Linked DNA regions of Kordia sp. SMS9. The protein of the gene in region 2 interacts with the protein of the main gene of each other region in a pairwise test. Links are inferred from orthologs where the notes say so. Each region holds a gene or a part of one and is shown on either strand. Other genes may lie near its edges.

Evidence for each region. The genes of interacting proteins can lie anywhere in the genome.
Region 1: the proteins of KORDIASMS9_RS17315 (region 2) and KORDIASMS9_RS12675 interact in binary tests that used the Escherichia coli proteins (3 or more experiments, as listed by UniProt). The link is inferred for Kordia sp. SMS9 from one-to-one orthologs.

Annotation. Positions count from the first base shown.
Region 1 is NZ_CP031153.1:2,933,784-2,941,345, forward strand. What follows is about bases 1,970-4,968. They hold KORDIASMS9_RS12675 (nucleoside-diphosphate kinase), read left to right. Parts: upstream 1,970-3,258; coding sequence 3,259-3,678; downstream 3,679-4,968. Other genes in these bases: gldI (gliding motility-associated peptidyl-prolyl isomerase GldI), read right to left, coding at 1,970-2,055; KORDIASMS9_RS12670 (bifunctional oligoribonuclease/PAP phosphatase NrnA), read right to left, coding at 2,060-3,073; KORDIASMS9_RS23290 (hypothetical protein), read right to left, coding at 3,901-4,116; KORDIASMS9_RS12685 (DUF721 domain-containing protein), read right to left, coding at 4,570-4,866; KORDIASMS9_RS12690 (DNA replication/repair protein RecF), read right to left, coding at 4,873-4,968. In the rest of the region: KORDIASMS9_RS12655 (hypothetical protein), read right to left, coding at 1-29; KORDIASMS9_RS23970 (peptidylprolyl isomerase), read right to left, coding at 222-1,487; more of gldI, read right to left, coding at 1,489-1,969; more of KORDIASMS9_RS12690, read right to left, coding at 4,969-5,952; KORDIASMS9_RS12695 (tetratricopeptide repeat protein), read left to right, coding at 6,064-6,882; ribH (6,7-dimethyl-8-ribityllumazine synthase), read left to right, coding at 6,888-7,373; KORDIASMS9_RS12705 (RsmD family RNA methyltransferase), read right to left, coding at 7,485-7,562. UniProt on the Escherichia coli protein: Major role in the synthesis of nucleoside triphosphates other than ATP. The ATP gamma phosphate is transferred to the NDP beta phosphate via a ping-pong mechanism, using a phosphorylated active-site intermediate.
Region 2 is NZ_CP031153.1:4,069,340-4,076,785, reverse strand. Bases 2,447-5,329 are described here. They hold KORDIASMS9_RS17315 (uracil-DNA glycosylase), read left to right. Parts: upstream 2,447-3,496; coding sequence 3,497-4,162; downstream 4,163-5,329. Other genes in these bases: KORDIASMS9_RS17305 (substrate-binding domain-containing protein), read right to left, coding at 4,923-5,329; KORDIASMS9_RS17310 (hypothetical protein), read right to left, coding at 4,417-4,581; KORDIASMS9_RS17320 (DNA mismatch repair protein MutS), read right to left, coding at 2,447-3,339. In the rest of the region: KORDIASMS9_RS17335 (YfiT family bacillithiol transferase), read left to right, coding at 1-13; KORDIASMS9_RS17330 (thioredoxin family protein), read right to left, coding at 140-694; KORDIASMS9_RS17325 (tRNA-binding protein), read left to right, coding at 740-1,075; more of KORDIASMS9_RS17320, read right to left, coding at 1,168-2,446; more of KORDIASMS9_RS17305, read right to left, coding at 5,330-5,777; KORDIASMS9_RS17300 (nucleoside phosphorylase), read right to left, coding at 5,788-6,657; KORDIASMS9_RS17295 (DUF1835 domain-containing protein), read right to left, coding at 6,650-7,446. UniProt on the Escherichia coli protein: Excises uracil residues from the DNA which can arise as a result of misincorporation of dUMP residues by DNA polymerase or due to deamination of cytosine.

The sequences.
Region 1 (7,562 bases), 1.1 Mb from region 2 along the record:
AATTGTAAAGAAATTTTTTGTTTTTTCATGAGTATTATATTTAAGATTAGTATTGCTGCAAATGTAAACTAAGTCTTACTTTATTAAAACAGGAAAACGAATAAGAATGTTTGAGTGTTTTCCCTTATGAAAAAACTACTTTTCACTGTAAAGAACTTTTGATTCACAAAAAAAAGCCCTTCTGCGAAGAAGAGCTTTTGTGAGTTTATAATTGTGGTAAATTATTTTGTGGTGTCAATTTCTACAAGTTCAATTTCAAAAATTAAGTTTGAGTTCGGTGGAATTGGTCCGTATTGACGAGAACCATATCCTAAATAAGAAGGTACAAATACTTTTGCTTTTTCGCCCAATTTCATGCGTAAGAATGCTTCTTTAAAAGCAGGAACCAATGTTGCGCTTTTATTGTAGATGGATGAGAAAGGTTGGTAAGCTCCTTGACTTGCCGATGCTTCATTGTAAAGTCCATTTTCTTGTGCAACTTCCTTATACGTAGTGTAAAAAACTTTTCCATCTTCAAAAGCACCTGTACAGTTTACCTTTACATAGTTTGAAACGGTTGGTTTTTCACCAGTAGTATTTTTTTGAGTGGTAACCATTACCATTCCCGTAGGAGATTCAAATACTTCTCCTAAATTTTTATTGTCTGCTACAAATTTTGCAATAACGTCTTTTATTTTTTCTTTTTCTTTTGCGTTAAATTCAGCAGTGATACCTTCTTTAAATTCTTCATATTTATTTAAAAGCGTCGGTTCGTCTTCTGTAAATACTTTAACTGCATCAAAGGCTTTCGCTTCTTTTCCAACACGAATGATAGTTACTTCGTTCATAATCACATCTTCTAAGGGTTTTTTAGAACCTGGATTAACCGCTACATTTGAAATACTGTCTTGTATTGCAATTCCTTCCACTAATTGTCCAAAAACAGAGTGACAGCTTACACGTGGACGTTCACAAGGCTTTGGTTTTCCTGCAAAGTCTAATGGATCTAAACTTGGATATGGAACTTCTGTAATGAAAAATTGACTTCCGTTGGTAGCTACACCACCAGAATTTGCCATAGATAATACACCTGGTTTGTCGTGTTTTAAATCTTTGTCAAATTCGCTTGCAAAACGGTATCCTGGATTTCCGCTTCCTGTTCCTGTTGGATCGCCACCTTGAATCATAAATTTATCCATAACTCTGTGGAAAGAAACTCCGTTATAGTATGGTTTTCCTTGTTGATCTGCCGGAAGTTTTGGATGTGTTCCTTCTGCCAATGCAATAAAATTAGCTACGGTTACAGGCACTTTTTTGTAGAACAAGCGAGCGACCATAGTTCCTTTATTCGTTTTAATTTCGGCAAAAATACCATTCTTATCATCTTGTGCGTCGCCATTAGCAGCAACTTGATCAGTGCTGGTTGAATTTTTATCATTTTTACAGGAAGTAAATCCTAAAGTGATAATCGCAAGACATAGTGTGATTGTTGTTGTAAATACTCTCATTTTAATTTTCTGTTTCTAGGTTTTTGTTGTCTTTTTTTATATCAAGTAAAGTTATAGTAGATTTGATTGGAACATTGGTTCCAATGCGTTTGTTATCTCCGTGATATCCATACGCCACATGCGATGGAAATAGAAATGTTGCTGTTTCTCCTTTTTTCATCAATTGTAAACCAAAACGCAAACCAGGGAAGATTTGTTGTTTGTCTACTACATATTGTTGTATGCCAATTTCTTCTTTTTTGTAGATAGATTCGCCTGTTGTCATTCTGAAGATATTATACGCATACGTTAACGTGTCTCCTTTTTTTGGAAAATACGATTCTTGCTCACTTTTTGTATTGTAAAAATACCAGAAGCCATTTTTAGAAGCGATATAGGTATTAGTGCTGTCTTGTTTGATATACTTTTGAATATTGGCTTCTTCTTTGGCAATGAGCGCTTTGTTTCTAGCAACCGATTCTTTTAAAAAAGAACCAGTACTTTTGCTCACAGGTTCTCTTGCCTGTGGTTCTGAACAAGAAACGATAAGCATGCCAAGAAGACAGAAAAGCGCAATTTTTTTCAACATATTTTTAATTTAATTCGTCTTTGTACGCAGCTAAGATTTTGGTGAATCTTTCAGCCGTAGCTTCTAATGATTCATCACTTCGCCCACCAGCTGCATTGGTGTGTCCGCCACCATTAAAGTGCGCACGTGCAAATTCATTTACTGAAAAATCACCTTTAGATCGCAATGACATTTTTACATACGGTTCTTGGAGATTTTCAATAAAAATTGCAGCAAATTTAATGCCTTTTAGTGATAATCCATAATTTACAAAACCTTCTGTGTCACCTTTTTTAAAGTCGTAACGCATCAATTCGTCTTTACTGATAGTAATATAGACGGTATTATAAGCTTCTAATACGACTAAATTTTTTAAGGCGCAACCTAATAATTGCAGGCGACTTAAACTGTTAGTATCATAAATTGCATTGTGAATGGCAGCATTTTCCGCCCCTTTATCTATCAAATTGGCAATAATTCTGTGCGTGGTACTTGTGGTTGCTTTAAAGCGGAATGAGCCTGTGTCCGTCATAATGCCTACGTACATACACGTTGCCATTTCTGTATTGATCAATGCTTCATCACCCAAAAAAGTAATAAAATTGTACACCATTTCACAGGTAGAACTCATTTTCGTATCCGAATACATATATTTCGCATAGTTAGATGGTTGCTGATGATGGTCAATCATTACAAAAGTTGCTTTTGTGGCTGCAACTACCGATTCCATTTCTCCAATTCGACTCAAATCATTAAAATCTAACGTAAAGATAACATTGGCATCATGTAATACTTTTTTAGCTTGCGTATTTTCATAATCGAACTTTATAATTTCGTTTTCACCAGGCATCCATTTTAAAAAATTAGGATAATCGTTAGGCGCAATAATTGTGGCGTTGTGTTGCCTTTTTTTCAAGTAATGCCAAAGCGCCAGCGTGGAACCAATAGCATCTCCATCAGGATTTTTATGTGGAATAATGACAATATTTTTAGGTGTGGCTAGTAGTGTTTTTACACCTTGTATTTCAGCTTCATTCATGCGTTTCAATTCTGTAATTCGATCATAAATACTATAAAAACGATGAAGATTGTAAGGCTTCTCATTTCATAGCTGGCTAATATACTAAAATAGGCTTGCAAATAAATTGTATTTGTGTACTTTTGCACCGAAAATCAAAGATGATTTTACAAAATTAGAATTTATAACTACTTATACTTATTATAATGGCTGGGAAAAGAACTTTTACCATGATTAAGCCTGATGCTGTAGAAAATGGACACATCGGCGCTATTTTAGAAAAAATTACTGCTTCAGGATTTAACATCGTTGCAATGAAGTTAACACAGTTGAGCAAGCGCGATGCTGAGGAATTTTATGCTGTTCACAACGAAAGACCTTTCTTTGGAGAGTTGGTAGAATTTATGACAAGAGGACCAATTGTTGCGGCAATTTTAGAGAAAGAAAACGCAGTAAGCGATTTTAGAACCTTAATTGGAGCTACAAATCCTGCGGAAGCTGCAGAAGGAACGATTAGAAATTTATATGCAACTTCTATTGGAGAAAATGCAGTTCACGGTTCTGATAGCGACGAAAATGCTGCTATTGAAGGCGCTTTCCACTTTGCTGGAAGAGAAACTTTTTAGTTAGAAGCGCTTTGCTTTTAGAGTGTTAGATTTTTAGATCGCTTCGCTCTTAGACTTTTTTATAAAATATATTTTGATAGCGTGAGTCTGAGACTCGCGCTATTTTTATATGATCACATTTTGTCATTCCTGCGAAGGCAGGAATCCATTTTTCTACTGTAACGCTAAATTTATTTTTGAAAAACCTATTGCGTTTCTACATTGTTGTGTAGTTTAAACACCTTAAAGGGTAAGCTCTACTGTTCCAGAAACTAAATTGATATGACAACAATCAGTGCTAACAGTATAGGTACTACTAATGACCTCTTGATTATTTATGAATCCTTTAAATTGAACTTGTCGTTCTTGATTTGCTTCAAGACTTCCGTCATCTAAGAGAGGATACTGCCCAAGTTGTTGTGCAATTTCAAATCCAGATGCAGAGAGTAATATAGTCATGTCTTCATTAGTCTCGATATTTATCACTTCATAAGAATCTAAAGCTACAGGATTTTGATTTTGGTCTTTTATGGATATAACAATCGTTATAAATTCCGTTGTACATGGTACATTTTCGCAATCAGAGTTTGAATCATCGTCGTTATTACAAGAAATTAGAAGAGTAGCTATGAAAAGAGATGTTATTATTAAAAATGGTCTCATTGATTTAATCATTATTGTAAGTTTTTTATTCTTAAGATGTAAAAAAAGTAGAATGGTTGCGTCAAATTTTTTAATTAGATACGGTTTGTTTTTAGAGTGTTAGATTTTTAGATCGCTCTTAGACTTTTTAAAATATATTTTGCTAGCGTGAGCCTCAGACTCGCGCTATCTTTTTTATTGGATGTCTAAAAATCTAAAAGCGAAGCGGTCTAAGAAATTTCCGCTTAAGCGGAAACAAGTCTAAAAAATCTATCTAAGTACCAAATTTTTAATCAATTCCTTGCCAAGACTTTCATTCAGCATTCGGATGATTTTCTCTTTACCATAACTCAATTCTTCACGCAAAACCGCAGAAGATAAAGAAACATACAATGTGTCATTTTTTAGTATGACATTGGTTGTATACGTATTTACGCCATTCCCCATTAATTGTAACCAAGCATCACGCGCGTCAATTTTGTCCAAACCATCTTCAAGTCGATGTTCGGAAACGAAATCTTTCAATACTTCGCTAATGGTTCTATGTTCGGTGTGTCTTTTTTTCAAAATGAATTATAATTTAAAAATCTCGTACGATTGATGGATTTCTTTTACAATGCTTTCAGTGCGTTCTACATGTGTGTCACTGATGAAAATTTGCCCAAAATCATCGTCATTTACTAATGACATAATTTGTGCCACACGTTGTTCATCCAATTTGTCAAAAATATCATCTAACAATAGAATGGGCGTAACATTGGCTAAGTTTTTAATAAAATCAAATTGCGCTAGTTTCAACGCAATTAAAAACGACTTTTGCTGTCCTTGACTTCCAAATTTTTTGATTGGATACGTTTCGATAGAAAATAACAAATCATCTTTGTGAATTCCTACACTCGTATATTGCAATACTTTGTCTTTTTGGATGCTTTCTTCTAACAAAGATCGAAAATCTTTTTCATGTAATTGACTTTTATAGCTGATATTTACAATTTCTTTTTCGTTTGCAATTGCTTTATAGCGTGTCATGAAAATGGGCAAAAAGGCTTCTAAAAACTTTCTGCGTTCTGCGTATATCTGCGAACCTAACTCATGCAGTTGATCGTTGTAAATGCTGAGTGTATCGCCATCAAACGTGCTATTTAAGGCAAAATACTTTAACAACGAATTTCGTTGCGAGAGTACTTTATTGTAATTAATTAAATTTTGTAAATACTGCTTATTGGATTGAGAAATGACGCTGTCCATAAACTTTCTGCGCGTGTCGCTTCCTTCAATAATCAAATCGCGATCGGCAGGCGAAATAATCACCAATGGCAAAAAACCAATATGCTCTGAAAGTTTATCATACGGTTTTCCATTGCGTTTCACCATCTTTTTTTGTCCTCTTTTCAGCGAACAGATAATATTTTCGTTTCGATCAACTTTTTCATACGTGCCATCAATCACAAAAAAATCTTCGCCGTGTTTGATATTTTGGGAAGCCACCGGATTAAAATAACTTTTCCCAAACGATAAATGATAAATAGCGTCTAAGACATTGGTTTTCCCAACGCCGTTATTCCCGACAAGACAATTTATTTTTGGGTTAAAATCAAAAGAATTTGTTTCAAAATTCTTGTAATTGATCAGTGATAATTTCTTTAGAAACATGAAAATAGAAGCATCATTACAATAAAAATGCAAATTATTGAAAAATATCAAATAAATAAGCTTTTAATTCTACTTAAAAATTTTATTTTTGCGCACATTAATATTCAATATATGGCAACTTACAAGAAAAGAGGATATAAAGTTAAAACCAAAGCGGAGAAAGAGAAGGAAGTTCCTGCTGAAGAAATAGAAAGTACAACAGCAGAAGTTTTTAATACTTTAGATGAAACTGCGTCCAAAACGGAAGAATGGGTAGCTAGAAATCAAAAGTTTATCTTTATAGGTATTGGAGCAATTGCCGTAGTACTTTTAGGATACTTAATTTATGCGAAAATTTTTGCGGCACCAAAAGAAGTAGAAGCTTCTAATGAAGTGTTTCAAGCAAATACATATTTCAATCAAGCTGTTAACACAGACTTGAGTCAAGATGTAGTAGCAGGATTAGCTACAAGAGATTCGTTATTAACTTTAGCCTTAGAAGGTGGAGAAGGAAAGTACGGATATTTGAAAATTATTTCTGAATACGGCGGAACAAGTGCTGCAAATTTGGCAAACTACAATGCAGGAATTGCGTATTTGAATTTGAACAAATATGAAGAAGCTATCAAACACTTACAAGAATTTTCATCAGATGATGTCATTATTGGAGCAAAAGCAAAAGGTGCTATTGGTGATGCATTTGTACAACTAGGACAAATGGATACAGCTTTAGAATATTATGAAAAAGCGTTTCAGCATAGTACAAACGATGCTACAACTCCTATATATTTATTAAAAGCAGGAATTACAGCGTTAAACATGGAAAATCCAAAAGCAGGAAAAGCGTTGGAATACTTTAAGAGAATTGAAGATGAATATGCTTCTTTCAAAACAACAGCTGATGGAAAATTATTAGATGTATATATTGGAAAAGCAGAAGCCTTAAAATAATATATATGGCAACTGTAAATAAAAATCTATCTACATACGATCAAGCGACAATCCCAAATGCGAAAGACTTTCGATTTGGGATTGTTGTTTCTGAGTGGAATGAAAACATCACGGAAGGTTTGTGTGAAGGCGCTATTGAAGCGTTAAAAGAGAATGGCGTTACAGCTGAAAATATCATTCGTTGGAATGTGCCTGGAAGCTTTGAATTGGTGTATGGCGCAAAGCACATGCAAAAAACGCAACAAGTAGATGCTATCATTGCTATTGGAAGTGTGATTCAAGGAGAAACGAAACATTTTGACTTTGTATGTAGTGCAACCACACAAGGAATCAAAGATTTAAATGTACAATCGGATATTCCAGTCATCTTTTGTGTGTTGACAGATAACACGCTGCAACAAGCAATTGATCGTTCTGGTGGAAAACATGGAAACAAAGGCGTAGAAGCAGCCATTGCAGCCATAAAAATGGCACAATTGCGAACTTTTTAAAGTAAAGTTTAGTATTTAGAATAAAATCTGAATCAAAAAACACAAACCGTTGTGGAAAACTTTCTGCGACGGTTTTTTATGTTCAATGAGCATTCAATTCATTTCTAAAAGCTATTCTTCCTCGCTAGAAGCTTCTGGTAGTTCAAAGAAGCTAAACACCGAACTTCCATAGTTTTTCGAAAAGCTAAA
Region 2 (7,446 bases):
AAATTGGAAGTAGTTTTTGTAAATTATGAATTTTAAATTTTAAATTATGAATGTTGAATTTTAAATTAATTTCAATCTAACAATCTAACAATCTAACAATCTAACAATCTAACAATCTAACAATCTAAGTAAATCTATGTTAAATCCACTTAATGCCACAACCAATACTAGGTTTTTGATCGGCTGAAATTTCTGCTCCTTTTAATAACATATCGAGCGCATTTCGCATGTCTTTTCCAGTAACAGGAATTCCATTATTTGGCCGTGAATCGTCTAATTGTCCACGATAGACCAATCCTAAATTCGCATCAAAAATATAAAAATCAGGCGTGCACGCAGCATCATAATCTTTGGCAATTTCCTGCGTTTCATCATACAAATATGGAAAAGAAAACCCTTCTTGTTGTGCGTTTTCCTTCATTAAATGCGGTGCGTCTGCAGGATAATTTTCAACATCATTGCTCGAAATCGCAACAAAACCTATTCCTTTTGATTGATAATCATTCGCTAATTTTACAATTCCTTCGTTTACATGTTTTACAAATGGACAATGATTGCAGATGAACATAAGTACCGTTCCGTGTGTTCCTTTTGCATCGTTTAGCGAAATGGTTTTGTCTGAAACTGTATCGATTAAAGAAAAATTAGGAGCTTTTGTGCCTAAAGAAAGCATATTGGAAGGAGTCAGTGCCATTTGTGAAATTGTTTTTTAAAGTATAAATTTACTCAAAAAAATACAATGAGTGAGGTATCTTGGAGCGATTTTGAAAAAGTAGACATGCGCATTGGAACCATTATTGAAGCAAACGATTTTCCAAAAGCCAGAAAACCAGCCTATCAACTTACCATTGACTTTGGTGCCAACATCGGAATTCGAAAATCATCCGCACAGATTACCAAGCGTTATACAAAAGAAGAATTGATTGGCAAACAGATTATGGCAGTTGTGAATTTTCCTAAAAAACAAATTGCGAATTTCTTCTCCGAATGTTTGGTCATGGGCGCTGTTGATGGTGATGATGTTATTTTGATGCATCCTTCAGCTAAAATTCCAAATGGTTTGAAGATATCTTAATAGTATTGAGTATTGAGATTTTAGTATTGAGAAGTTTCAAAGAACAACTTTATAAGTCAACAAATTAACGAAATAAAAATCCCCTAAAAAAATTACTTCTTAGCTTCCACCAATTCTAATTGATCTACGGAAATTTTCGTAGTAAATATTCCGTAATTCACTATAGCTTTTCCTTTTTCCATTTCGTCAATCGTTCCTACAGCTTTTCCATCATGCATACGAACGCGATCGCCGATTTTTAAAATTGGTTTTGGCTTTTCTGCTTCTTTTTTGGCGGCTTTTTTCTGCTCGATTTTCTTTTCCTCACGAATAACCGCCACTTTTTGAATGACTTCTTTTTTAGCTTCTTTTTGTTTTGCCTTTTGTATGTTTTTTTCCTTAGCGGATTGTTTTTTTCGTTTGGAATTTTCAGTCTCTACAATACGTAAAAACTCAGAAATCAACGGACGTTTCTTTTTATTGTCAAAATAACGTTCGGCAATTTCATTGATCTTATTTCCAAGATGAATCATGCGTTTGTCATGATCATACAACTGCTGATAACTCTCTAATTTGGACTTTGTTTTCACATTCAACGCTTCCAAACGTTCGTTTTCTTCACGCGCTTTGATTTCTTCTTCTCGTAACAATTTAGACGTTTTTTCCATGGCGCTGCGTTCTTTTTGAAGCTTTGCTATCGTGGCATCAAAACGTACTTTTCCACGCTCAATTTTCTTCTTTGCTCTGTTGATCAAACTGTACGGAATGCCATTTTTTTGTGCAACTTCAAAGGTAAATGAACTTCCTGCTTGTCCCAACGCTAATTTGTATACAGGTTGCAACGTTTTGCTATCAAACATCATATTTGCGTTGGTCGCGTATGGCAATTCGTTCGCCAATAACTTTAAGTTGGAGTAGTGCGTTGTGATGATTCCAAAAGCTTCTCGCTCATAAAAAACTTCCAAGAAGGTTTCCGCCAAAGCGCCACCCAATTCAGGATCACTTCCCGTACCAAATTCATCAATTAAAAACAGCGTTTTATTATTACATTTTCGCAAAAAGTAATTCATCTGCTTCAAACGATAACTATACGTACTTAAATGATTTTCAATAGATTGTCCGTCTCCAATATCTGTCAAAATTCGTTCAAACAAACACATTTTACTGCGTTCATGCACAGGAACTAACATACCACTTTGCAACATCAATTGTAACAAACCGATCGTTTTTAAAGTGATACTTTTTCCACCAGCATTTGGTCCAGAAATCACAATAATTCTATTATCTTGACTTAGTTCAATTGTCTGCGGATATGTTTTTTCGTTACGTTCTTTATTTGTTAAATAGAGGAGTGGATGGTACGCATCTTTCAAAAATAATTCGCGTTTCTCTGAAAGTTCAGGTAAAATAGCGTTCATAGAAGCCGCATATTTAGCTTTGGAATAGCTGACATCTAAATCACTTAAAAAGTCTTGATATTCCTCTAAAAGCGGCGCAAACGGTCGTGTAAAGTCTGTCAATTCCTTTAAAATACGCGTAACTTCTTCCTTTTCTTCATATTCTAAATTCGACAATTCTCGCGAATAGCGCAACGTAATTTCAGGTTCAATATAAACAATGCTTCCCGTTTTAGAATTTCCCATAATGGCACCTTTGACTTTGCGGCGATGCATGGCTTTTACGGCTAAAACTCTACGGTTATCAACCACCGTTTCGCGAATTTCATCCAAATAATCAGCTTGATTATATCTGCTCAAGGCAGAAGAAAAACTCTGATTTATTTTTCCGCGAATGCTTAAAATTCCACGTCGAATCCGTGCCAATTCTGATGAAGCCGTATCTTTTACTTCTCCAAAACGATTGATGACGTTGTCAATCTCGGTAATCAGCACTTTTGTAAATTCAATACGTTCCGATCGTTTGTGAAGCGTTGGGTAATATTCGTGAAACTTCTTAAAGAACTTAATCAAGAGATTCACGGCGCTAGAAATGGCAGAAATTTTACGAAATCCTAAAATTTCCAAAAAACTATTTTCAATCGCTAACAGTTTAATTTCCAATGAAATTCCTTCAAAACCATGATTCGGAATCACGTTTTCATTTTCAAAAGATGCCAAGTATTCATTGACGTACGACAAGTTTGTTAGCAATATCTCTTTGTCTTGAAAAGGTTGTGTATTGCTAATTTTCTGTTTTCCGTAGGTCGTAACAGCATGCTCTGAAACTTGTTGTAACACAGTTTCAAACTCTAAATCATCTAATGTTTTGGAATGTATTTTAATCATTGTAAATTTGGACTACTAAGAATCTCGATTGTGGTCTAATTTTTTCAGACGATGGCAAAGGTACTTATTTATATGTTGATTTTGAAATAATAAACAATCTTATAAATGGGCCATTTTTGTGCAATTTTGAGGTAAAACGCTATTGAAAAGACAAAATATGAATATAAAAATTGAAGAAAGCTGGAAATTTCATCTACAAGACGAGTTTGAAGAACCGTATTTTAAAGAATTGATCAATTTTGTCAAAACGGAATATACACAACATCAATGTTTCCCGAAAGGGAAGGACATATTTGCCGCATTTGATCATTGTCCGTTTCATCGGTTGAAAGTGGTGATTATTGGACAAGATCCGTATCATGGTGTGGGACAGGCAAATGGATTGTGTTTTTCTGTAAATGACGGCGTTCCACAACCACCTTCATTAATCAATATTTTTAAAGAAATTAAACGCGATATCGGCATTGATCCGCCTGTGAGCGGAAATTTAGAACGTTGGGCAAAACAAGGTGTGTTGCTATTAAATGCTACATTGACGGTTCGTGCGCATCAAGCAGGAAGTCACCAAGGAAAAGGCTGGGAAACCTTTACAGATGCTGTGATCAAAATGATTTCAGAGAAAAAAGAAAACGTGGTTTTTTTACTTTGGGGCGGATATGCCAAGAAAAAAGGGGCTAAAGTTGATCCCAATAAACATTATGTACTTACGTCAGGACATCCATCACCGTTGAGTGCCAATCGTGGGTATTGGTTTGATAATAAGCATTTTAGTCGTTGTAATGATTATTTGGTGAGTCAGCGTATTGAGGGAATTCGATGGTAGCTTGCTTCGCTTTTAGCTCGCCTTTGCCTTTTAGACTTGTTTCTCGCTTTCGCGAAATCTCTATGATACGATTTTAGTGAATTTATCGTCAAGCTGAACTTGATTCAGCTTCTCATAAAGATGCTGAATCATGTATTTACAATAGAAATGAAGAGTTTACAATACTTTTCAGCTTGACCTTTCAATCATCTAAAAATAAAAAAGGTCACAACATAACGTTGTAACCTTTCGTATATATAATTGGAAAGTTTTTACTAGTATACTTCTACGCAGTTTGCTTCGTCTGCGCTTGCAGTCATAATGTAGTTTTCCTTTGCGTCGTCTGCATCTGCAAAGTTAACTCCTTTGCCCATGCAATTAGATCCACATGACGCTAATAATAAACCTGCTGCTGCTAATGCTATAAATGATTTTTTCATAATGATAGTTGTAATGTTAATAATCTGATAAATAATTTGGTTGTAAATAGAAAGTAACATTTTGCCCTTATTGCTTTCTGATAACAAATGTAACATGACAACCGGCAATCGTATCATTTTATCGTTTACCTGTTTAAATTTTCGTTAAATTGCATAAAAACGTCATTTATCGACCATTCGCAGGGTGAAATACACCATTCGTCGACATAAATACCCTTTTGAAAAGGGGAAAAATCCCCTGTATAAACGGGTGTTTCTACGGATGTCTAAAATTTGTAAAATTGAATAAAATGTAGTATAAATCTGTATTATATACATGATTTTTTTAGAGAAAGAAGTATTTATACTAATTTGTGTGTCAAGCTCTTATAACTCCATTTTTCAGGAATGATATCTAAACTGAGTAGTTTTTCTTGGACTTTTTCAATGGTTTCTTCGTCGATTAATTCTTGACTCCATTCGGTTAATGATAACCATTTTTGTACATCATCCAACTGCTGTTCGTAGCGTACAGCTATCCGTTCGTCGATATTTGGAATGTCTTTGAATTTTGACGTCATCTCGTTGATAATTCGTAAAACAGTTTTTACCGTTTCTTCATCTTCAGCTAACAATTCTGATCGCACAGCAATCACAAAACAGGGCCAAGGTGTTGGACAATCAGCAACACGTTTAAATATTCCTTGATCTACCAACGGTTTTGTGGTAAAATGTTCCCACATAAAATAATCGCCTTTTCCCTTGTTCAATCCATCAATAGCACCTTCTAAATTGTTAATGACTTCGAAACCAAGATTGTCGGTGTCCCAGCCATTATTTTCGGCATTGATATACGCCATTAAATGCGAGCCAGAACCAAAACGACTGATGGCAGCTTTGGTTCCTTCTAAATCGTCTATCGTATTATAAGTAGCATCAGCCGCAACGTGAATTCCCCAAATTAAAGGCGATTGCACATAGGTTTGTACAATTTTAGCAGGATTTCCCGCTATGATATCTTTAATGATTCCTTCCGTAAGGATCACAGCAATGTCTATTTTTTCATTCCTAAGTGCTTTACACATGGCACCTGTTCCGCCAGGATAATCTTTCCAACGCAGGTTGATGCCTTCTTTTTCGTACGCACGTTCTTTAAGTGTTAAATACCAAGCCAGATTGAAGTGTTCTGGAACACCACCGATATTAATTTTCTTCATTAAATTCTCTTTATACTAATTTCTCTAAGGTGTATTGAATTAACTGATCTACGGTTTGTTTGGGAGCCTTACTGAATTCGCCAAGTGGACGATTTGCAATAATGGCATTCATGGAAAGGGAGCGATGTCCTAGCAAATTTGCCAATCCGTAAATTCCTGCGGTTTCCATTTCTAAGTTTGTTATTTTTTTATCTTGATGTGTGAATGTTGCCAACTTTTCATTTAAGTCTTCATCTTGAACGTTTAATCGGATTTTACGACTTTGCGGCCCGTAAAAACCAACATTGGTTCCTGTAAAACCTAACATAGTTTGCTCAGACGATAGTTTGTCGATCAACTCTTGACTTCCTTTCACTACATACGGTTCTGATTTCTTGGGCGACCAGTGGGTTTGTTTCATGAACGCTTCTGAAAATTCGGTTTCGAGTACATGATCGCATTCATAAAAGTGTAACAAACTGTCAAAACCAATCGCATATTCGCTAATTACAAAACTATCTGTGGGAACGTTTTCTTGAATAGAACCCGAAGTTCCAATTCGCACAATATCTAAGGTTGTCAATTCTTTTTTAACGGTTCGCGAAGCAAAATCTACATTGACAAGTGCGTCCAATTCGTTAAAAACAATATCAATATTATCGGTGCCAATTCCTGTAGAAAGTACGGTGATGCGCTTTCCGCGAAGTGTTCCAGTATGTGTTACAAATTCGCGTTTTGTTTTTTTAATTTCGATGGTGTCAAAATAAGCACTTACCATTTTTACGCGATCTGGATCGCCAACAATAATAATGGTCGTAGCTAGGTCTTCAGGAAGTAAATTTAAGTGATAAATACTTCCGTCAGGATTTATAATAAGTTCTGATTCTGCGATTCTATGCATGTTTTGTAAGTATTTGTTCAGAAGAATGATAGCAATAGCTGTACTTATGGCAATTTCCAAAAGTGGTATTGTCAGAAAGTTGATCGTAGAAATTTTTCATTTCATCAATCGCTAACAATCCTATTCTGTTTAAAGTTAAACGATCGTTTTTAGTGTCATAAAAAGCAGCTAATTTTTCAATAATTCGTGCGATTTGCAAATCGCCAAAACCATAATATCCTTGGTACTGTAAAATGTACCCTGTAAGCTGTCGTGTGTTTTTTATTTCTTCTTTGTGAATAATTTTGAGAATGTGCGATTCTAGGACGTTCAATCCACTCGAAATATTTGGAAAACGCTTTAAATGCGCATTGATACAGTTGGAAAGATAGGGAAAGGAAGAAGATGTGGTTACATATTTTTTAAAGTCAATATGATTGTCAGAACAATACAATTTCCATAAGGTATCTGCTAATTCGAGATCATCTTTAGTTAATTCAATCTTTTCTTGATAATGTGTTTTGAGTTGTTTATCAGAAAGTTCGCCCAATCCTTTTAAATTTTTCTCATGTTCAATCCAGCCACTACAGACCAAATAAATGTTGCCAGTAATTTTTAAATGTTTCAGGTGACTCAACGCCGCCATCATATTAATATGACAAAACAAATCATATTCAAACCATAAAACTACCGAAGTATATTTTGCAAAATTGGTTGTCAATAATGGAATTAAAAACGAAGTATCGTACGTCATTTCAGTATCAATAAATTGTTTTAAATATTCCATACGCGCTTCTTTAAAAGCATCCG